DNA from 4 places in the Mesorhizobium calcicola genome. Region 2 is predicted to be linked to each of the others. Evidence: predicted binding sites of a transcription regulator. Region 2 holds the regulator's gene; each other region holds the start of a gene.
What was found. Region 2 encodes HrcA, which represses chaperone genes, less so after heat shock. Its sites were predicted from a motif close to GTTAGCACTCNCNNNNNGNGAGTGCTAAC; they were not measured.
Positions count from the first base shown of each region.

Region 1: groES (co-chaperone GroES) is a predicted target of HrcA. The motif match lies at 3,719-3,747, and genes of this name have one in related genera.
Region 3: ACFSQT_RS31540 (co-chaperone GroES) is a predicted target of HrcA. The motif match lies at 2,284-2,312, and genes of this name have one in related genera.
Region 4: ACFSQT_RS16050 (co-chaperone GroES) is a predicted target of HrcA. The motif match lies at 3,687-3,715, and genes of this name have one in related genera.

Region 1 covers NZ_JBHUGY010000001.1:47,781-53,378, forward strand. The annotation lists gene ACFSQT_RS00300 (zinc-dependent alcohol dehydrogenase family protein) at 1-845, opposite strand, end outside; gene ACFSQT_RS00305 (TetR/AcrR family transcriptional regulator) at 945-1,553, shown strand; gene groL (chaperonin GroEL) at 1,643-3,298, opposite strand; gene groES (co-chaperone GroES) at 3,361-3,657, opposite strand; gene ACFSQT_RS00320 (TetR/AcrR family transcriptional regulator) at 3,943-4,569, opposite strand; gene ACFSQT_RS00325 (MFS transporter) at 4,695-5,598, shown strand, end outside.
Region 2 covers NZ_JBHUGY010000020.1:187,681-193,278, reverse strand. The annotation lists gene hemW (radical SAM family heme chaperone HemW) at 1-485, opposite strand, end outside; gene rdgB (RdgB/HAM1 family non-canonical purine NTP pyrophosphatase) at 482-1,159, opposite strand; gene ACFSQT_RS12965 (VOC family protein) at 1,159-1,569, opposite strand; gene rph (ribonuclease PH) at 1,768-2,484, opposite strand; gene hrcA (heat-inducible transcriptional repressor HrcA) at 2,704-3,789, shown strand; gene ACFSQT_RS12950 (hypothetical protein) at 3,864-4,061, shown strand; gene ACFSQT_RS12945 (PQQ-dependent sugar dehydrogenase) at 4,155-5,525, shown strand.
Region 3 covers NZ_JBHUGY010000057.1:57,885-63,482, forward strand. The annotation lists gene ACFSQT_RS31530 (4a-hydroxytetrahydrobiopterin dehydratase) at 1-52, opposite strand, end outside; partial or broken gene ACFSQT_RS39860 (NADH-quinone oxidoreductase subunit D-related protein) at 104-178, opposite strand; gene groL (chaperonin GroEL) at 221-1,864, opposite strand; gene ACFSQT_RS31540 (co-chaperone GroES) at 1,915-2,229, opposite strand; gene ACFSQT_RS31545 (hypothetical protein) at 2,569-3,006, opposite strand; partial or broken gene ACFSQT_RS31550 (IS6 family transposase) at 3,301-3,426, opposite strand; gene ACFSQT_RS31555 (protein-L-isoaspartate(D-aspartate) O-methyltransferase) at 3,857-4,531, opposite strand; gene ACFSQT_RS31560 (phosphodiesterase) at 5,075-5,598, opposite strand, start outside.
Region 4 covers NZ_JBHUGY010000026.1:7,300-12,897, reverse strand. The annotation lists partial or broken gene ACFSQT_RS16085 (LacI family DNA-binding transcriptional regulator) at 1-616, opposite strand, end outside; gene ACFSQT_RS16080 (diguanylate cyclase domain-containing protein) at 885-1,949, shown strand; gene ACFSQT_RS16075 (hypothetical protein) at 2,057-2,320, shown strand; gene ACFSQT_RS16070 (hypothetical protein) at 2,326-2,517, shown strand; gene ACFSQT_RS16065 (DUF6500 family protein) at 2,633-2,806, shown strand; gene ACFSQT_RS16060 (DUF1488 family protein) at 3,003-3,269, opposite strand; gene ACFSQT_RS16055 (hypothetical protein) at 3,266-3,520, opposite strand; gene ACFSQT_RS16050 (co-chaperone GroES) at 3,770-4,084, shown strand; gene groL (chaperonin GroEL) at 4,146-5,598, shown strand, end outside.

The DNA of each region.
Region 1 (5,598 bases), on a different contig from region 2:
AGGCGGCTGATGGTGGCGAGGCTGCGCTGGTAGAGCGCAGCAGGCATCTCGATTGACCTGCCCTGCTGGTCCTGCAGCGTCAGCAGCACGATGTGCCCGTACAGAGTGCTGGCGATCAGCGACTGCGCGAAAGTCGCCGGGCCACCGGTTTCGACAACGAGGTCGATGCCGCCGGTCTGGTCGCGGACAGGCGCACCCCATTCGGGCATCTCCGATGTCGAGATCACAAGGTCGGCGCCCAGCGCGCGCAGCCTGTCGGCCTTCTCGCCACGTGAGGTGACGGCAACGACGCGGCAACCGAGCAGCTTGGCGAACTGCAGCGCAAACAGCGAGACGCCACCCGAACCGATGACCAGAACCCATTGGCCAGGCTTCGGAATTCCGGCGCCCGTCACCGCATTCCAGGCAGTCAGGCCGGCGCAGGTCAGCGTTGCCGCCTCATGCCAGTCTAGATGATCTGGCAAGCGCACCGCCCATTGTTCGTCGAGAACGGCATATTCGGCCAGCATTCCGTCCAGCGTGCAGCCGAGCTGGTCGATGAGCCCGGCGTTGATGCGGCCGTCGATCCAGCGGGCGAAATAGCTGCCGGTCACGCGATCGCCAACGGCAAAGCGGGTGACGGCATCGCCGATGGCGACAATCTCACCAGCCCCGTCGCTCAGGGGAACGATGCCCTGGCGCGGCGTCAGCGGATAGGTGCCGTTGAGGATCATCGTGTCGCGCCGGTTGAGCGAGGTGGCACGAACGCGCACGACGATCTCATGCGGGTTCGGCTCCGGTTGCGCCTCGTCGCGCATCACCAGGCATTCGGTCCCGCCGGACCCTTCAAGGCGGTAGCTGTGCATGTCGGCTTCCTCAGGTATGTAGACTGATCTACATATTATGTAGACCGATTGTCATATTTGATGCAAGGCCTATAATGATTGCTGCTGACAGAGGTTGACATGGCCAACGACACCCGCACCCGCATACTCGAGACGACGGCGCTGCTGCTCAGGCAGCGCGGCTATCATGGCACCTCGCTCAACGACATATTGAACGCCAGCGGCGCGCCGCGCGGCTCGCTCTACTTCCATTTTCCCGGCGGCAAGGACCAGCTGGTCGTCGAGGTGACGCGTGACAGCGTCGACAAGGTGACGCAAAGGCTGGGCGAGGTACTGGCCGCCGAGCGGGATCCGGCGGTGGCCGTCCACCATATCTACCAGGCGGTCGGACATATGCTCGAGGAGAACCAGTTCACGCTCGGCTGCCCGATCGCACCCGTGGTGCTGGATTCACCGGCCGATGTGCCGGAACTGGCCGAATTGTGCCGGTCGGCCTTCGAGCAATGGATCGGCCTCCTGCAACAGGCTTTCGCCAGGGCGGGGGTGCCCGAGCGCCGTGCACATGCTCTGGCGCTGCTGGTCGAATCGTCGCTTGAAGGGCTGATGGTGATCGCGCGCGCCACTCGCGACCGCGCTCCGTTACAGGCGGTCGCCGACGAGGTCGCGGCACTGATTGAAGGCGCGGTGCTGGTTGCGGAGGCACGGCAACGCACGGATGCTGCCGTCTGAGGCCGATCGAACGCGGGGGGCAACGTTCCACGCAAACAAAAAGGGCGCCTTTCGGCGCCCTTTCCGTAAGCTTAGCCAGATTGGCTGGATCAGAAATCCATTCCACCCATTCCGCCCATGCCGCCGCCGCCCATGCCGCCAGGCATGCCGCCGCCAGCCGACTCCTTCTTCGGAGCCTCCGCGATCATGGCTTCGGTGGTGACCAGCAGGCCGGCGACCGAGGCCGCATCCTGGAGAGCCGTGCGCACGACCTTGACCGGGTCGACGATACCCATGGCGATCATGTCGCCATATTCGCCGGTCTGGGCGTTGTAGCCGAACGTCGCGCCCTTGTTCTCGAGGATCTTGCCGGCAACGATCGATGCTTCCGCACCGGCGTTGGCCGCGATCTGGCGGGCCGGAGCCTGCAGCGCACGACGAACGATGTTGATGCCAGCAGCCTGGTCGGCATTGGCGCCGGTGGCCTTGATGTTGGCCGAAGCACGCAGCAGGGCAACGCCGCCGCCTGCAACGATGCCTTCTTCCACGGCCGCGCGGGTCGCGTTGAGGGCGTCATCGACGCGGTCCTTCTTTTCCTTGACTTCGACTTCCGTCGCACCGCCGACGCGGATCACCGCAACGCCGCCCGCGAGCTTGGCGAGACGTTCCTGCAGCTTCTCCTTGTCATAGTCCGAGGTGGTCTCTTCGATCTGCTGCTTGATCTGGGCGACGCGGCCCTGGATCTCGGCCTTCTTGCCGGCGCCGTCGACGATGGTGGTGTTCTCCTTGGAGATCGACACCTTCTTGGCGCGGCCGAGCATGTTGAGGCCGACGTTCTCGAGCTTGATGCCGAGGTCTTCCGAGATGACCTGGCCACCGGTGAGGATGGCGATGTCTTCCAGCATGGCCTTGCGGCGATCACCGAAGCCCGGCGCTTTGACGGCGGCGATCTTCAGGCCGCCACGCAGCTTGTTGACGACCAGCGTGGCCAGAGCCTCGCCTTCGACGTCTTCCGAGATGATGAGCAGCGGCTTCGAGGTCTGCACGACGGCTTCGAGAACCGGCAGCATGGCCTGAAGGTTGGAGAGCTTCTTCTCGTGCAGAAGGATGTAGACGTCCTCGAGCTCGGCAACCATCTTGTCGGCGTTGGTGACGAAGTAGGGGCTGAGGTAGCCGCGGTCGAACTGCATGCCTTCGACGACTTCGAGTTCGGTCTCGGCGGTCTTGGCTTCCTCAACCGTGATGACGCCCTCGTTGCCGACCTTCTGCATCGCTTCCGCGATCATCTTGCCGACCGACTCGTCGCCATTAGCCGAGATCGTGCCGACCTGGGCAACTTCCTCGGAGGTCTTGATCTTCTTGGCAGCCTTGCCGAGCGCCGCGACGACTTCGGTCACGGCCAGATCGATGCCGCGCTTCAGGTCCATCGGGTTCATGCCGGCGGCAACCGACTTGTGGCCTTCCTGGACGATCGACTGCGCCAGAACGGTCGCAGTCGTGGTGCCGTCGCCGGCGATATCGTTGGTCTTCGAAGCAACTTCGCGGACCATCTGCGCGCCCATGTTTTCGAACTTGTCCTCAAGCTCGATTTCCTTGGCGACGGTGACGCCGTCCTTGGTGATGCGCGGGGCGCCGAACGACTTGTCGATGACGACGTTGCGGCCCTTGGGGCCGAGAGTGACCTTCACCGCGTCGGCGAGGATGTTGACGCCGCGCAGCATGCGCTCACGAGCATCACGGGAGAATTTTACGTCTTTGGCAGCCATTTTTAACTCCTGGCAGGGGCCTGGATTGAGCCCGGGAATTCAGTTGACGGAAGGTGCTGATATCAGCCGATGATGCCCATGATGTCGGATTCCTTCATGATCAGAAGGTCTTCGCCATTGAGCTTGACTTCGGTGCCCGACCACTTGCCGAACAGGATGCGGTCGCCGGCCTTGACGTCCAGCGGGACGAGCTTGCCGGCTTCGTCACGAGCGCCGGAACCGACAGCGATGATCTCGCCTTCCTGCGGCTTTTCCTTTGCCGTATCGGGGATGATGATCCCGCCGGCGGTCTTGGATTCGGATTCGACCCGGCGAACGACCACGCGGTCATGAAGCGGGCGGAACTTCGACTTTGCCATTTTTTCTTCCTCGATGAGAACGGTGAGAACAGTTCCTCCGTCCGGCGGCGCCGGACATATGGTTAGCACTCACCAATGGCGAGTGCTAACGTGGCGCTGAAATAGGCCGCTGGTCTGCCAGAGTCAAGGCGCGACACGCTGCGCAAACGCGTGAAATTCGCATGGGGCAGTGTCGCCGCGACCGCTGAACAGGTTCCGCAAAAAAGTGTTCCCCGGTTTTGCGGCAAGAACCTGCGGCAAACAATGAAACCCAAGCAGACGACGCGATGGCGAAGCGAGCGGAGCTTAGAGAAAGAGCCGCAGTTGGGTGTGGATGATCGACCGGTAATCCTCGATGGTTTGCCGACTTTCCGCTTCGCCCTCGGCAAGCGCCAGGCGCACCACACCACCGGCTAGCTGGAAGATCAGCAGAACGATGCGTTCGAACTGCTCGCGCTTCTCGGGTTCGAGCAGGGCGATGACATGGTCGCAGAACATTTTGGCTTGATGCCGGGTCTCGGCGATGTCGAGATTCTTGAGCGCCTTGTCGGCCTGGATGGCGTTCTGCAGATCCTGGATGGCCGGATCGCCGGCGACGCGGCTGTGATAGTCGTCAAGCAGCCGGTCGGCAGCCACGATCACATCCTTGGCCTCGCGGACGTCGGTGATGATCGCTGTCAGTCGGGCCCGGCTGACCTCGGAGAAGCGCTCATAGAGCATCGCCAGGATCGCCGACTTGTTGGGGAAGTAGTGATAGACGGTGGCGATTGGTCCGCCCGCCAGCATGCCGACCTCTTTCATGGTGACGGCGTCGATGCCCTTCTCACCGATCAGCCGCATGGTGGTCGACAGGATGGCGTCGATGCGCTCGCGGCTGCGCTCCTGCTTGGGCTTGCGCCTGGGTTCGGTGGCTGTTCGCCTTGCTTCCGTCATGCACCGATCTTTCGCAGGAGTTTCCCAAACTCCGGTTGACAAAAAATATGATCAAGTATCAGTTTCTGAAATGCTGACAGGTTGTCAGTTTTTTTGCCGCGCGGCAAGGACGTTGGGAGGCGCCTTTGACTTCGACAAATGCCGGGCACACTGGCAATGGCGACTGGCTGGTCGGCAATCCGACCGGCGGACAGCTCGCGTCGGCCCTATGGATCGGTTCGGTCGGTCTGCTCATCCTTGGCCTGCAGCCGGTGCTGCTCGGCGCCCTTTACACCGAGGGTCATGTCAGCGGCGATGAACTGGCGCTGGTCGCCACCGCCGAGATGATCGCCATTGCCATCGGTTCGGCAATCGTGGCGATGCTGCTTTCGGCCCACAACATGCGCTGGAAAAGTGCGGTCCTCCTGCTCCTGCTGGCGCTGGCGAATGTATGGACGGCCTACACGGCAAGTGCCAACACGCTGATTGCCGCGCGCGCCCTGGCCGGCCTCGCGGAGGGCGGCCTTGTGGCGGTCGCCACCGAACTCATCGCTCGCTCCCGCCGCGCCGAGCGCATCGGCGGCTATTTCGTCACCATGCAGACCCTGGCGCAGTGCGCGCTTGCGCTGCTGCTGGCGCTCTATGTCATCCCGGCGGCCGGATCGGCAGGCGGCTTCATCGTTCTTGCCGTTGTTTGCATCGCGTCGCTGGCGGTCGCCTTCATCGTCCCCGGTGACTATGCCGACCTGCCGAAGGAAGAGGATCTGGCCAATGTGCTGACGGTTCCTTCGACCACCGCGCTGCTGTCGGTCTTCTGCTACTTCATGTTCTTCGGTGCGGTCTGGGCCTTTCTGGAGCCGCTTGGCGCACAATTCGGCATCGATGGCCGCACCGTCGGCCTGATCGTCTCGGCCAGCCTCGCGGTGCAGGTCCTGGGCGCGATGACGGCGACCGTGTTCGAGGCGCGCATCGACTACCGCACTGCCATCGCGGCGATCGGCGCCGTCGCGCTCGTCAGCTCCCTGGTTCTCGCCAGCGGACCGAGTCTTG
Region 2 (5,598 bases):
CGGGGGAATATTTCCCGCGCGAGCCCGATGGCGTGCAGTGCTTCCCCGACATTGTGCAGCCGGCCGAGGAAACGCAAATCCTTGTCGTTCAGCGCCTGCACGCCGAGCGAGACGCGGTTGACGCCCGCCGCGCGGTAGCCGCGAAACCGTTCGGCCTCGACCGAGGACGGATTGGCCTCCAGCGTCACCTCGATGCCGCCGGGCACCGTCCAGTTCTTCGCCACGGCGTCCAAGACCCTGGCCACGGTTTCCGGCTTCATCAGCGACGGCGTGCCGCCGCCGAGAAAAATGCTGGTCACCTCGCGCGGCCCGGTGCGCTGGCGCATCGTTGCGAGCTCGGCCTCGAAGGCGCTGGCAAAACGCTCCTGGTCGACCGGCTGGTGGCGGACATGGCTGTTGAAGTCGCAATAGGGGCATTTGGCCGCGCAGAACGGCCAATGCACATAGACGCCGAAGCCGGGCGCCCGGTCGAGCAGCATGCTCATGCCGAGCCCGATCTCGCCAGATTCAATCGTGCTTCGGCGAACTTCTGGAAGGCGCGAGCGCGGTGCGACAGCGCCGTCGGCTGGCCGGGCTTCCAGCCATGCTTTTCCTCGGCGCTCATCTCGCCAAAGGTTCTTTCGAAACCGTTCGGCAGGAACACGGGATCGTAGCCGAAGCCGAGGTCGCCGCGCGGCGGCCAGACCAGCGTGCCTTCGGCCTCGCCGCGATAATATTCGGCCGCACCATCGGGGAAGGCGAGACAAATGACGGCGACGAAGCGCCCCTTGCGTTGCTCGGCCAAGGCAGCGCCGACTTCCTGCAGCGCCACTTCGGTGCGCTGCATGGCCATGCCGAAATCGCGCGTGCCGTCCGGGGTTTCGGCCCAGTTGGCGGTGTAGACGCCGGGCGCGCCGTCAAGCGCGTCGACGCACAGGCCGGAATCATCCGACAGCGCCGGCAGGCCGGTCGCCTGGGCTGCGGCCAGCGCCTTGATGTAGGCATTCTGCTCGAAAGTGGTGCCGGTCTCGTCCGGCTCCGGCAGGCCATAGTCCTTGGCCGACTTCGCTTCGAAGCCGAACGGCCCCATCAGATCGGCGAATTCGCGCAGCTTGCCGGCATTGTGGCTGGCGACGACAATTTTCTTCCCATCAAGCGAATGAACGGTTGGCGAATGCATCATATGCCCCAGATTCGTGGCTCGGCGAATTCGATCGAATTGCCCGAGGGGTCGCGTATATAGATCGAACGGCCGCCTTGAGGCCATTCGAATTCGCTTTCGATGGCGATCTTCTTCGCCTCAAGATGGGCTTTCCAATCCGCGATTTCCACGGCGGTCGCCGCAAAGCAGAGATGACCCTCGCCGACCGCGCCATGCGGCGGCACTTTCAGTCGCGCATCGGGTGCGGGCGGCACTTTCGTCGCGTCGGCGTTGAAGATGAGCAGCACGCCGGACCCGCAGCGGAAGAACAGGTGCCTGCCGTCGACCTTGCCGAGCAGGTCGAGGCCGAGGACGCCGGTGTAGAAGCTCTCGGCGGCGGCCAGATCTGTGACGTAGAGAGCTGATTCCAGAATTGCTGAGGGAGTCACGAAGCACCCCCCTCTGCCCTGCCGGGCATCTCCCCCGCAAGGGCGGAGATCGGAAGCGTCAATGCCGGCTTCCAGTTTGAAAAGTCAGCGATTGGCGAAAACGATCGATACAGCCGATCTCCCCCCTTGCGGGGGAGATGGCCGGCAGGCCAGAGGGGGGTGGGAAGGATCGCCAACCTCGTCAACTCAAACCAAAAATCAAGCCACCGCCATCTGCTGCAGGCTGACCAGGCGCTGGATGCCTTTCTTGGCCAGTCCCATCAGGGCGGCGAATTGTTCTTCGGAAAAGGGCTCGCCCTCGGCGGTGCCCTGGATCTCGACGATGCCGCCCTTGCCGGTCATGACGAAATTGGCGTCGGTGCCGGCCGAGGAATCCTCGAGATAATCGAGGTCGATGACCGGCTGGCCGTCATGGATGCCGCAGGAAATCGCCGCGACATGGTCCTTCAGCACCTTGGCGACGCTGGCCATCTGGCGGGCTTCCATCCAGCGCAGGCAGTCATACAGCGCCACCCAGCCGCCGGTGATCGAGGCGGTGCGGGTGCCGCCATCGGCCTGGATGACGTCGCAATCGACGGTGATCTGCTGCTCGCCCAGCGCCTGCAGGTCGACCACGGCGCGCAGCGAGCGGCCGATCAGCCGCTGGATCTCCAGCGTGCGGCCGCCCTGCTTGCCTGCGGAAGCCTCGCGGCGCATGCGCTCGCCGGTCGAGCGCGGAAGCATGCCGTATTCCGCCGTCACCCAGCCCTTGCCGGAATTGCGCATCCAGCCCGGCACCTTCTCCTCGAGGCTGGCGGTGCACAGGACATGCGTGTCGCCGAACTTCACCAGGCACGAGCCTTCGGCATGCTTGGAGACGCCGCGCTCGAAGGAGATGGCGCGCATTTCGTCGAATTGGCGTTTGGAGGGGCGCATTCAGGCTTCTTTCCCGTCATTTTTCGGATTCTTGGCCGGCTTGTAACCACATGGGGCGCGTGGCGCAAAGGAAAATGGCCGGCGATCCGATACAGCGACCGGATGATCTGAGACAGACACCGGGTGATCTGAGACAGACACTGGGGTGATCTGGCTCAGACACCGGGTTGCGCGGGCCATGGTGGAGTCTATATCCTTGGGCCGGAGGTTTTTGGCGCAATGACCAAGACAGTTGCCGAACCCAGTCTGCTGTCGCCCGCGCTGCAGTCGCTCGACATGCGTTCGCGCGACATCTTCCGGCGCATCGTCGATTCCTACCTGAAGGACGGCGAGCCGGTCGGTTCGCGCAGCCTGTCGCGCATCCTGCCGTCCTCGCTGTCGCCGGCGACCATCCGCAACGTGATGAGCGACCTCGAACATCTCGGCCTGATCTACGCGCCGCACATCTCGGCCGGCCGGTTGCCGACGCAGGCTGGCTTGCGCTTCTTCGTCGACGCCTTCATGGAACTCGGCGACCTCTCGGACGAGGAGCGCCGCACCATCGAGGCGCAGGTGCGGGCGTCCGGCTCGGGTGCCACGCTGGAACATATGCTGACCGAGGCCAGCCAGATGCTGTCGGGCATGTCGCGCGGCGCCGGCCTGGTGCTGGCCGCCAAGAACGAAGTGGCGCTGAAGCATATCGAATTCATCCAGCTCGAGCCGACCAAGGCGCTGGCGGTGCTGGTGTCGCAAAATGGCGACGTCGAGAACCGCGTCGTCGAGCTGCCCGCCGGCATCACCGTCTCGCAGCTGCACGAGGCCTCGAACTTCCTCAACGCCCATATCCGCGGCCGCACGCTGGCCGAGGCGCGGGTCGAGATCGCCCGCATCAAGGAAGAGACCAGGGCGGCGCTCGACACGCTGTCGCAGGATCTCGTCGAGAAGGGCCTGGCTGTGTGGGCGGGCGCCGAAAGCGGCCTGCCGGCGCGGCTCATCGTGCGCGGCCGCGCCAACCTGCTCGAAAACGTCACCGCCCAGGCCGACATCGAACTGTTGCGGCATCTGTTCGAGGACATGGAGACGCAGGACGGGCTGATCCAGCTGCTTGACCTCGCCGAACAGGGATCGGGCGTGCGCATCTTCATCGGTTCGGAAAACAAGCTGTTTTCGCTGTCGGGCTCGTCACTGGTGGTCGCGCCCTATCGCGACAAGGATGCCCGCGTCGTCGGCGCGCTCGGCGTCATCGGCCCGACCCGACTCAACTATGCCCGTATCGTGCCGATGGTCGACTATACGGCGCAGCTGATTTCCCGCATGCTGCGCTGAGGTGTCGATATTCAGGTGATGCCGGCCCTGACCCTGGGTCCCAATCGACGATCCTACGGCTGAGGAGAAAAACAATGGCGCTCGAAGAATTCAAGGCCCGGATCAGCCTGTTGCTGGAAGAGATGATCAACCAGCCGGAAGACCAGCACGAAATCCAGGAGCAGTTGCGCGAAAAACTGCGGGAAATGCGCGCCATGGGCCTGCCGCTGCCGGCCGATCTCGTCGAACTGGAAAAGCGCCTCGACGACGATTTCTACGCCGCCGGCAGCTGAGACTGGAAACCGTTTCACCTCAACTCCTCGTGTGAGGCGGAACCGAGGAACAAACAGGCCGTTGATTTCCTTCGCGACCAGGTGGAGGACAAAATGATCCGATTGGCCGGGCCGGCGATTGCCGCAGCACTGTTTCTCACGACCGCGGCATTCGCACAGCAGGCGGAGCCGCCGGTGCTGAGAGGTGCGGCTGCCTTCGGCGACTGGCGTGCCGACAGGCCAGGGGTGCGCCGCCTGATCAAGCCGCAAGACCTGCCGAGGCCCTATGTCACCAAATCCGCATCGAACAGCGCCGGCCTCGCCGACAGGCCGGCAGACGCCAAGCCGAAACTGCCGCCGGGTTTTTCGGCCGAGCTGATCGCGTCGGGCATCGACAATCCGCGCGTCGTGCGCGCCGCGCCGAACGGCGACCTGTTCGTCGCCGACAGCGAAGCCAACCAGATCCGCGTCTATCGCCTCGCCCAGGGCAGCGCGAAACCGGCCGAGGACGGCATCTTTGCCGGCGATCTCAACCAGCCCTATGGCATCGCCTTCTATCCGCCGGGCAATGACCCGCAATGGGTCTATGTCGCCAACAGCGACAGCATCGTGCGCTTTGCCTACCGCAATGGCGACCTGAAAGCCGCCAGCGATCCGGAGACTGTCGTCGACAACATCCCTTCCAATCATCACTGGACCCGCGACATCGTGTTCTCGCCGGACGGCAAGACGCTCTATCTGTCGGTCGGCTCGGGCTCGAATGTCGCGCAGGACATGACAAAGGAGCCGGATGGCGGCCTCGACGCCTGGGCGAAGTCGAAGCCGCTGGGTGCTGCCTGGGGGTCCGAGGATGGCCGCGCCGACGTGCTGGCCTTCGACCCTGACGGCAAGAATGGCCGCATCGTCGCCACCGGCCTGCGCAACTGTTCGGGCATGACGGTCCAGCCGGCGACCGGCGCGCTGTGGTGCGTCGTCAACGAGCGCGATGCGCTTGGCGACAATGTGCCGTCCGAATATGCGACCGTGGTCAAGGACGGCGCCTTCTATGGCTGGCCCTGGTACTATATCGGCAACAACGAGGATCCGCGCCACAAGGGCGAACGCCCCGACCTTGCCGGCAAGGCGACCATTCCCGATGTGCTGTTCCAGGCACATTCGGCGCCGCTCAACATCGCCTTCTACGACGGAAAAGACTTGGCCCTCGGTTCCGGTTTTCCAGCCGAATACAAGGGCGATGCTTTTGTGGCCCTGCATGGTTCATGGAATCGCGGCAACCGAACCGGATACAAGGTAGTCCGATTGCTGTTCAAGGATGGCAAGCCGACCGGCGAGTACGAGGATTTCATCACCGGCTTCGTCGTCTCCAATGGCGAGGTGTGGGGACGACCGGTCGGCATCGCGGTGGCCCAGGACGGCGCGCTGATCGTGACCGAGGACGGCAACGGCACCATCTGGCGGGTCACCTATAGTGGCGGCCGCTCCTGACCGCAAATCCGCAGGCGGCGTGGTGCAATCGAATTCGGCTTCAGGCAATTCACGCCCGGCTGACCTTGTGTCA
Region 3 (5,598 bases), on a different contig from region 2:
GGACGCCGCCGCGACAAGGCGTACATGTTTTCTCGGCAAGAGTGTCGGTCATGTTCTTGTCTCCAAGACCATTTTTAGCAGCAAAAACGACAGCGACGAGCGCCTATCGATCGATCTCCCCGAACACGATGTCAAGCGAACCGATGATCGCCGAGAAATCGGCTCGCATGTGCCCGCGTCGCTGGCCTTCCGGCGTCCTGGCTATAGTTTCAGGCGCCGCTCAGTAGTCCATTCCGCCCATTCCGCCCATACCTCCTGCGCCACCCATAGCGGGCGCATCCTTCTGCGGAATGTCCGCGATCATTGCTTCAGCGGTGATCAGGAGCGCGGCAATCGAGCCGGCATCCTGCAGGGCCGTCCGAACGACCTTGGCGGGGTCGACGATACCGGCCTTGATCATGTCGACGTAGAGTTCGGTCTGAGCATCGAAACCTTGATTGTGATCCTTGCTGTCCATCAGCTTTCCAACGACGATCGAGCCTTCGACGCCGGAATTCTCGGCGATCTGGCGGATCGGCGCCTCGAGCGCCCTCAGCACGATCGAAATGCCGGCCGTCACATCGGCATTAGCTCCCGTCAGCCCGTTAAGCGCCGACCTGGCGCGCAGCAGCGCCACGCCACCACCCGGAACGATGCCTTCTTCCACCGCCGCACGCGTGGCGTTCAGCGCGTCGTCGATGCGGTCCTTCTTTTCTTTGACTTCCGTCTCGGTCGCGCCGCCGACGCGAATGACGGCAACGCCGCCAGCCAGCTTCGCCAGCCGCTCCTGGAGTTTCTCCTTGTCGTAGTCGGAGGTGGTTTCCTCGATCTGCAACTTGATCTGCTGGACACGCGCCTGGATGGTGGCTTTTTCGCCGGCGCCGTCGATGATCGTGGTCGTGTCCTTTTCGATCAGCACGCGCTTGGCCCGCCCGAGCATGTCGATGGTGACGTTCTCGAGCTTGATGCCGAGGTCTTCGGAAATCATCTGGCCGGCGGTGAGCACCGCAATGTCTTCCAGCATGGCCTTGCGACGGTCGCCGAAGCCCGGCGCCTTGACGGCCGCGACCTTCAGGCCGCCGCGCAGCTTGTTGACCACAAGGGTCGCCAGCGCTTCGCCTTCGACGTCCTCGGAGATGATCAGCAGCGGCTTGCCGCTTTGCACCACGGCTTCAAGGATCGGCAGCATCGCCTGCAGATTTCCGAGTTTCTTCTCGTGAATGAGGATGTAAGGGTCCTCCAGCTCGACGCGCATCTTCTCGGCATTGGTGACGAAATAGGGAGAAAGATAGCCACGGTCGAATTGCATGCCTTCGACGACGTCGAGTTCGGTGTCGGCGGTCTTGGCCTCCTCGACGGTGATCACGCCGTCATTGCCGACCTTGTCCATCGCCTTGGCGATCATGGCACCGACCGACGCGTCGCCATTGGCGGCGATCGTGCCAACCTGGCCGATCTCGTCCGAAGATTTGACTTTCCTGGCCCGGGCTTGAACGTCCTTCACCACGGCAGCCACAGCAAGATCGATGCCGCGCTTGAGGTCCATCGGGTTCATGCCCGCGGCAACGAATTTGGCGCCCTCGCGCAGGATGGAAGCGGCCAGCACCGTGGCGGTGGTGGTGCCGTCACCGGCAAGGTCGTTGGTCTTCGAGGCCACTTCGCGCACCATTTGCGCGCCCATGTTCTCGAACTTGTCGGAAAGCTCGATTTCCTTAGCGACGGCGACCCCGTCCTTGGTGATGCGCGGCGCGCCATAGGCGCGGTCAATGATGACATTGCGGCCTTTGGGGCCGAGCGTCACCTTCACAGCATTGTTGAGGATCTCGACACCGCGCAGCATGCGGTCACGGGCATCGGTGGAGAATTTGATTTCCTTGGCAGACATGATCTTACGTCCAGTTCAGTCTAGAAATTAGGAGAGCGCAAATCGCCCGGTCAGGCGGCTTTCTTGCCCGCTTTGGTCTTCTCGACGATGCCCATAATGTCGCTCTCCTTCATGATCAGGAGATCCTCGCCGTCGATCTTGACCTCGGTGCCGGACCATTTGCCGAACAGGATGAGATCGCCGGCCTTGACGTCGAGCGGGATCAGCTTGCCGCTCTCGTCACGTGAGCCTGGGCCGACGGCGATCACTTCGCCTTCCTGGGGCTTTTCCTTGGCGGTGTCGGGAATGATGATTCCGCCCTTGGATTTGGTATCGCCTTCCGCGCGCCGAATGACGACGCGGTCGTGGAGTGGTCGGAATTTCATTGGGGTTCTTTCTGCCGCCGCACATAGAGCGACTGCAACACTTAACATAGCCCCTTTGGCACTCGAATGATAGGAGTGCCAAATTTTCCAGGCTTGCCTGGCGACGCGTCGGCGCGTTCATTCACCTGCCGGCAATCGCCCTGCAGAGTTCGGCGCAACAGATGGTGCAGCTCAGCCCAGCAGACCTTGCCGCCGCTCTCGAAAAGGACCTTGGATAATCATGACGGCACCATCCCTCATGCAACGCAGCCTTCCCGCGTGGGGAGCGCTTGCCTGCGCTGCGGCGGCGGCTTTCCATGCGAGCCGCTTCAAAAATGATGCTGCGAAACGGCGCCGGCTTTATCCGACGAACGCCTCACGCATCCGAGCGAACATGCCGGGCTGTCTCCCTGCAATCGCCGCACGGATGTGACGGGCGGCCGTTGCGGCGTTCACCGTCGCGCCGAAATGGCAATAGCAGATGATCTCATGCAATTGCCTGTCGGTCAGTTCGAAGAACCGCTTCGCTTCGCCGTAGTTGTCGTTTTCCAACCCGGCGGCGCGCAGGACAGGATCCTCGAAAGCGATCGAAATCGGCGTGTCGTGGCCGCGCATGATCGCGCGCGCATTAGCCGGCTGGTACTCAGTCTGAGGCAGCGTCGAGAGGCGCCGGTCAGGGTTCCGTTCGAGGAGCTCCGCCCAGCGTTCAAGACGTTCGCTGCGCGACATGGTCTGGCGCGGGTAGGCCTGATCGATCTCGGCGACGATCTGCAGTTGCTCGATCGTTTGGTGCTTCATGTTGGCCTCCTATTCGGACGATAGTTGGTCCACCCATATCCTTCTTATGCCTGCAGCCAGCGTGACTCCAACGGATCGTGAAGTCCAATCACGATGATGCCTGGAGGGCTTCGTTCACGCAGATGTGGAGGCTTCGCAAAGATCCGGCCATAATTTGGCGAACGCGGTCAAATGCGCGGCTGTTCGACGATGTCGGTCCGGAGTCCGTGCCGATCGATGGGCAGAGTCTGTACTGGAGTGCCCCGGCTCCATTGCTGGCCGGGGCAGAGGGATCAAGGGAGTGGCAGTTTAGCTTCGAAACCGCCGAAGGCCGGGCCGATGCGAGTTCTCCGCCCGGTCGTTGGGGCCCTTGTGGCTCCAGTGTACGACTTCCGGCATGACCTGGCGCCTGGCTACTCCGTAGGATCGCAGTTTGTCCGTGTCGAAACCATTATCGAAGTTACCCGGCCCGATGGCGGAGTGTTGCGGATTGCGCTCGATCCAAGAACCGGTCCGTCCAACAAGTTGAGCGGAAGCCATCTCAAAAACGGTCCAGGCTGTGCGTCGTCAGGATGGTAGCCGAACCAGCGAAACAGCCAATCAGGGGTCCCTTCCTTCGACCTTTAGAGATGAGCGACCCATTTGCCCTCTGGTAGGCAAACAGGCTGGATAAGGGTCTTTGAGAAGCGCGCACTACGACCGCGCCGGCATGATCGCCAGCGGCTGCGACCGGCGGCTGCAGGCGTGCTCGACGAGTTAGCGTTGCGCCATGGATGTCAAAAGATCGGCGATGCCATCTAGCGGCCGTGTGATCGATGCGGCGCGCGTTATCCTGATCTTCCAGCACAGCTCCGCGCAGTTGCACCCCTCATTAGACCGTTTCGAGCCGACTGAACCGAACTGGGATGAGTTTCCGAGTCTTGAGTTGCCCTGCCGCGACCTTGTCGATGATAGTCAGCAACTGTACTTTTTCAGATCCCACAGGCAGAACCATGCGCCCCCCTGGCTTGAGCTGCTCAAGCAAAGCCGGCGGCGTCGGCTCAGCCGCCACCGTGATCAGGATCTTGTCGAATGGGGCGTGCTCAGGCCAGCCGCGAGACCCGTCTCCGACACGAATGCCGACATTGGAGGTGCCGAGGCCCTGCAGGAGAGCCTCGGCATCGCTTGCGAATTCCTCGATGATTTCGACGCTCCAAACCTGCGAGGCGAGTTCCGCGAGGATTGCGGTTTGGTAGCCCAGGCCGGTGCCGATCTCGAGCACTGCCTCGTGCGGTTGGGGAGCAAGGAGATCGGTCATGAGAGCGACGATGAAGGGCTGCGAGACGGTCTTATCGAAGCCGATCGGCAGCGGCATGTCCTGGTAGGCATAAGGCGCGACCACGGCTGGAACGAAGAGATGCCGTGGCACCCGCCGCATCGCTGCCATCACCCGCTCATCGAGCGTCGCCTTGCCGAGTTCTTCGCTTGCAAGGTCGGCATGGATTGCAATCACCTCGACCATGTGCCTGCGTAGAACCGCGAGGTGCTCTTCGTTCATCGGCTTCATGACGGTGGGCGTTCCTCAACCAGTCTGCTGCCTGATAGCCTTATAACCTGTTCGTCTTGTCACAGTAACCATGTCGTCGAGAACGCGCTTCGGTTGGGGCGGGTTGTACCGCCCTGCTATTTCGTCGCCGTCCTTGTTGCTCTCCCGTTCCTCGCACCGGGGGGTGGAACGGCGTGCGCATCAGAAGCTCGCCAGCCAGGCGACAACATCGATATTGCGGATTGCCAGCCAGTTGAGCACCAATGGGCCGAAGGCCAAAACGACGCCGAACCCTGCGCTGGCGCTCACCGGCTCCTTCCCGTGCTGATCGTGCGTGATCTGGTGATTGACGATGACCGAACCTGGGCGAGCCAGCAGCGCTATTTGCGCTGCAGGCGAGGCGAGGGCGAACGCCGGCACAGCCGGCGCGGCGCTTCCGTTGCATTTACGCCGCCTCCGGACCCTCACTACGGCGCTGGTTGGATGCGCGTTCCGGCCTCCGCTTCCGCCGAGGCCAGCAGCAGCGGCTCATTTCTCGAGCTTCCACGAACAACCGGAATAAAGCTAAAAATCGCGACTCGGTCCGTAGTCGCCGATTGGCGCGACATGCGAGACCAAGCCGGTCTCGGGCGACCAGGCGTGGAGCGCAAAGCCCGGAGGCTCGAGGATAAATCGGATGGGCTGGCCCGGGCGAAGATCAAGCGCCAGCTGATGCGCCACTCCGGGCACAACGAAGCCGACCGTGCCGGCCCAGTGACGGGTGATGGGGCGATGGTGATGGCCGGCGACCACGCATTCAATTTCAGGATGGCTTTCGACAAGCCCCGCGAATGCGCTGTCGGTTCGGCACATCGTCGCGTCCATCCCGCTGACACCGGTAACGAAGGGTGGGTGATGCATGAAGACCAGCGTCGGGCGACCGTCGCCTTCAGCGAGACGATCGGCAAACCAAGCCGCTCGTGCGGCGCAGATAGCACCGCCGACCTTTCCCGGCACCACCGTGTCGAGGCCGATGAGCCGAACTGGAAAATCCTCGACAACGTAATGCAGAAAATCCTCAGCTTGGCGCAGATAGGGATAGGCCGCGG
Region 4 (5,598 bases), on a different contig from region 2:
GCGCATGCACCACGGCGAAGCTCGCTGGCCCCGTTACATGCGCGATGCGCTTGCGGCCGAGCCGGCACAGATGCTCGACCGCCAGCCGCGCGCCGCCGGCATCGTCCGAGACGAAAGCGATGGCGTCGGGATCGGGCTGGGTGAAGGCATAGATCACCGGGACGCGCAGATTGCCGAGGTCGACCGGCAGATGGCGGTCGATGCGCTTGCCGGTGGCGATGATGCCGTCGACGCGCTTGTCGAGCATGGCATCGACATGCAACTGGCCAAGGCGCGGATCCTCCTCGACATTGCACAGGAACACCGAGACGCCATTGTCGACCAGCGCGTCCGAAATGCCCGACATCAGCGGCAGCGAGAAGCGGCCATAGGTATCGTTGGTGAGCAGGCCGACGGTGAAGCTGCGCCGCCTGAGCAGGCTCTGCGCCAGGCTGTTGGGCCGGAAGCCAAGACGCCGGGCCGTCTCGCGAATGCGCTCGCGCGTCTCGGCGGTCATGCGCCCCTGATCGTTGAGCGCCTTCGAGGCGGTGGCGACGCTGACGCCGGCCTGCGCGGCCACGTCACGCAAGGTGACCGGCTTGGCAAAGACCTGGAGAGGCTGATCGTCCGATGCCATCGCGTCGAGGAACCCTTAGCTGGGAAAAGGTTTTCTCTTACAGTCCGGAGAAATGGTCGGCCTCGCGGCCAACCCGGTCAAAACTGTTTGGAAAAACCTTTTCTCAAATCAAGGCTAGGCTACATCCGAGGCCTATTCAAGGGAAAAATTGCAGCCGTTCATGGGACGGGATTTTCGCGGCATTCGCGGGCAAGCCGGGCAACCGTCAGCGAAGTGTTAATCGCTTGCGCGCCATTGTGGTCTCCCGCCAAGACAGCAGAGCCTCGATATGTCCGATATGCCCTACAGTCCGAAAGGCCCGGCGCGGCCCTCGCTGCCCGGCAGGCGGGCAGGGCACGACAGCTCCGGCGAGCGCCGCGAGGCAGCCACCATCGCCAGGCTCAAGGCGGAACTCGCGGCGCAGGCCGCACTGATCGCCAGGCAGGAGCTTTCGCTGGCTCATAGCCGCAAGATCTTCGACCGCGCTTCGGCCGCGGCGCGCCTCGGCGTGTGGGAATGCAGCCTGCCCGGCGAGCAGCTTACCTGGACCGATGTGGTCTATGACCTGTTCGACCTGCCGCGCGGCTCGGTGCTCGATCGCTCGGAGATCATCAAGTGCTACCCGGCGGAGTCGCGCAAGGCGCTGGACACGATGCGCGGCCGCGCGATCGCCGAGCGCAGCGGCTTCACCCTCGATGCCGAGATCACCACCTTTGCCGGCCGTAGCCGCTGGATCCGCATCACCGCGACCGTCGAGTGCGAGGATGGCGTTCCCGTGCGCATCTTCGGCATGAAGCAGGACATCACCGAGGAGAAGATCCTGTCGGACCGGATGCGTTATCTTGCCGAATATGACGTCATGACGGGCCTGGCCAACCGCGGCCGCTTCCAGGCGCGGCTTGCGCATGTGGACGAGAGTCGCCCGCTTGGCGCGCTGCTGCTGATCGATCTCGACGGCTTCAAGGCCGTCAACGATACGTTCGGCCATGTTGTCGGCGATGAATGCCTGAAGGAGGCGGCTAAACGGCTTGCCGATGGATGCGGCGAGGCGGATCTGGTGGCGCGCGTCGGCGGCGACGAGTTCGCGGTGCTGCTCGGCCCGCATCTCGACCGCGGCGCGGTCTCCGGCCTGGCGCGCCACATCATCGAGGCGATGGGCAAGCCGGTCGCGGCCTGCGGCCAGTCGCTCCGGCTCGGCGCCTCGATCGGCATCGCCTTCGCCGACGCGGTCGCGCCATGCGACCTGTTCATGCGGGCCGACACTGCGCTCTACGCCGCCAAGGCGGCAGGGCGCAACACGTTCCGGATATTCAAGCTGGAGGGCGCCGCGAAAGGCCGCAGTGCCGCGGCCTGAGGGCTAAGCTGCAGCTTGTCGTACGGCGCCGCCGGGGGGGCCTGCGAATCTTTCAACAATGCAGTCCGTATCTGTATTTGGCATGCAGGCGTTTGCGAAAGGGTGCTATGAAGGCAAGCGAGCTTCCTTGCTCCGGCTCCTTCCCGACATTCGAGGTCATTTTCGTGCGTGAACCGTCGCTGCTGCCTGTGTTCGGAAAACTTGGCGTCAAGGCGCCTGTCGCCACTGTTACGGCGCCGGTCTCGTCGGCAGGTGTCGCGTCGCGGCTGCGGGAGTTTCTGGCCGTGCATGGCGGCATGGTGCTGAAGCTGTCGATCATCGCCTGGACGGTGCTGATCCTGGCCGCGGTGTTTTTCATGATGCAGGGCTGACCGGCATGGCCAATCGCTACACGCTGCGCATGGTGCTTCCCCAGAGTTGGACCATCGTCGATGTCTTCACCGGCCAGCCTGCCGTGATCCGGCAAAAGGTGATGGTCGGGATGGATCCGCGTGAGGCCGAGGACATGGTCGTGCAGATGAATGTCCGCGACGTCAAGCGCCGGGAGCGGGCGGAGCGCAAGCCCTGACCCTGTCCGAGGGCAGCGCCTTGCCACTGGCAAAAGAGCCCGCCGCACCGCAAACCGGAGGATTCCCGTGAGAGCCAGCCTGAAGCAGAAGATACTGGAGGTCTGAGACCGCAAGATTTCCGAGAAAGGGCCTGGCGTCGGCCTGTCGTTCTATGCGTTCTTCGCCAACAGGAACGACGACCCCGAACTCTTGATGGAAGCCGCCGAATGGTGGATCAGAACCCACCGCCTCGACCATTTTGAAAAAGCTGAAAAGATACGCACGATGGTCGAGAAGATGGATCTTTGATCTTCGTTTCCGTGCATGTCGTCGTCTCAAAACCGGGGTCATTTTTGAGCGACATGCATTAAGGTCTGTTGATATTCAGGTGAGGCCGGCCTGCAAATGGCTGACACCTGTGCTTCCGGTGCTCACCTACGAAAAGTACGTTCTCGGAAACATTTCCGACTTGGCCTGACCTGAACCTCAACAGACCTTAGGCTGATCAGCCGAAATCGGCGGCCGTCAGCACATACATGCTCTTGTGGGTGCGGTCGTAGGCCTTCGACGCCACGTCGCGGATGGCGCTGCTCTGCGTGTCGAATGTGGCGAGGTAGCCGGCTTCATTGGCCGCGGTTGCCGGCTGCATCCTGGTCATGGCATCGGCGGCGACGGAGAAGGAAATCTGAAACATGCCGTCATGGCCGACGAAGCGAATGCGTTTGCCGGCTTCGTCATAGCTGCGGCTGCGGTTTGGGAATGTCAGGCTCATGTCTTCACCTCGGTCGCGGTGGCCTTCTTGACCACCCGCTTCTTCTTCGGTGTCGGATTCAGCTCTTCGGCGACGCGGTCGGCCTCTTCCTTGGCCAGCCGCAGCTCCCTCAGCCTCGCCGTCTTGATCTCCCTGGCCCGAGCCTCGGACATATACTCGGCGGTTGCCTTGTTGCGCTCCGCCGTTTTCTTCTGCTTGTCGACAAAGCGGGCTTCAGCTTTTTCCATGATCGTCTGATTGCCTTCGGCCATCGAAGAAATCTCCCTTGTGCCTGAAATCGTGAAAACGAACTTGTCCGATAAATAGGCACTCAATCGGCAAAATTCAATTTTTTGAATTATTTGACCAATCGGCGATACCACGAAACCGGGTCCCGAAATAATACTTTTGAATATTTAATTCCGGCCGCGAATAATTTTTGGCACTCCTATCTATCGAGTGCCAACGCGCCTATATAGGAGGGGCGTGGCCGCCTGTGTCGGCCCCAGAAAGAAGTTCCCATGAAATTTCGGCCACTCCACGACCGCGTTGTCATTCGTCGCGCTGAAGGCGATACCAAATCCAAGGGCGGCATAATCATTCCCGACAATGCCAAGGAAAAGCCACAGGAAGGCGAAGTCATCGCCGTCGGCCCGGGTGCGCGCGACGAAAGCGGCGCGCTGATCGCACTCGACGTCAAGGCCGGCGACTTCATCCTGTTCGGCAAATGGTCGGGCACCGAGGTCAAGATCGACGGCGAGGACCTGCTGATCATGAAGGAAGCCGATATCATGGGCGTCATCGAGAAGGCCGTTGAAGCCAAGAAGGCCGCCTGACTGGAGCGCCACGCGCTCCGCGCGGCGACTGATCCACTCCAAATTCGAACTGGATAAAAAAATGTCTGCCAAGGAAATCAAATTCTCCACTGATGCGCGCGACCGCATGCTGCGCGGCGTCGATATCCTCAACAATGCTGTGAAGGTCACGCTCGGCCCCAAGGGCCGCAACGTCATCATCGACAAGGCCTATGGTGCGCCGCGCATCACCAAGGATGGCGTCACCGTCGCCAAGGAGATCGAGCTTGCCGACAAGTTCGAGAACATGGGCGCGCAGATGGTGCGCGAAGTGGCCTCGAAGACCAACGACCTCGCCGGCGACGGCACAACCACCGCCACGGTGCTGGCCGCCTCGATCCTGCGCGAAGGCGCCAAGCTGGTCGCCGCCGGCATGAACCCGATGGATTTGAAGCGCGGCATCGACCAGGCGGTCACCGCCGTGGTTGGGGAAATCAAGGCGCGGGCCAAGAAGGTCAAATCGTCGGCCGAGATCGCGCAGGTCGGTACCATCGCTGCCAATGGCGATGCCAGCGTCGGCGAGATGATCGCCAAGGCGATGGACAAGGTCGGCAATGATGGCGTCATCACTGTCGAGGAAGCCAAGACCGCCGACACCGAACTCGACGTCGTCGAGGGCATGCAGTTCGACCGCGGCTATCTCTCCCCCTATTTCGTCACCAATGCCGACAAGATGCGCGTCGAGCTCGAAGAGCCCTACGTGCTCATCCACGAGAAGAAGCTCGGCAATCTGCAGGCGATGCTGCCGATCCTCGAAGCGGTGGTGCAGAGCGGCAAGCCGCTGCTGATCATCTCGGAAGACGTCGAAGGCGAGGCGCTCGCCACGCTGGTCGTCAACAAGCTGCGCGGCGGCCTCAAGGTCGCGGCCGTCAAGGCGCCGGGCTTCGGCGATCGCCGCAAGGCGATGCTGGAAGATATCGCGGTGCTCACATCAGGCCAGATGATCTCCGAGGATCTCGGCATCAAGCTCGAAAACGTCACCCTCGAGATGCTCGGCCGCGCCAAGCGCGTGCTGATCGAGAAGGACACCACCACGATCATCGACGGCGCCGGCACCAAGGCAACCATCCAGGCGCGCGTCGCCCAGATCAAGGGCCAGATCGAGGAGACCACCTCCGACTATGACAAGGAAAAGCTGCAGGAGCGGCTGGCCAAGCTCTCCGGAGGCGTTGCCGTCATTCGCGTCGGCGGTGCCACTGAGTCGGAAGTCAAGGAAAAGAAGGACCGAGTCGACGACGCGCTGAATGCGACGCGTGCGGCGGTCGAAGAAGGCATCGTGCCCGGCGGCGGCGTGGCTCTGCTGCGCGCAAGGTCGGCGCTTGCCGGCCTGACCGGCGCCAACGAAGATGTCACCGCTGGCATCTCCATCGTGCTCAGGGCGCTTGAAGCGCCGATCCGCCAGATCGCCGAGAATTCCGGTGTCGAAGGCTCGATCGTCGTCGGCAAGCTCACCGACAGCAAGGACCACAATCAGGGCTTCGACGCCCAGAACGAGG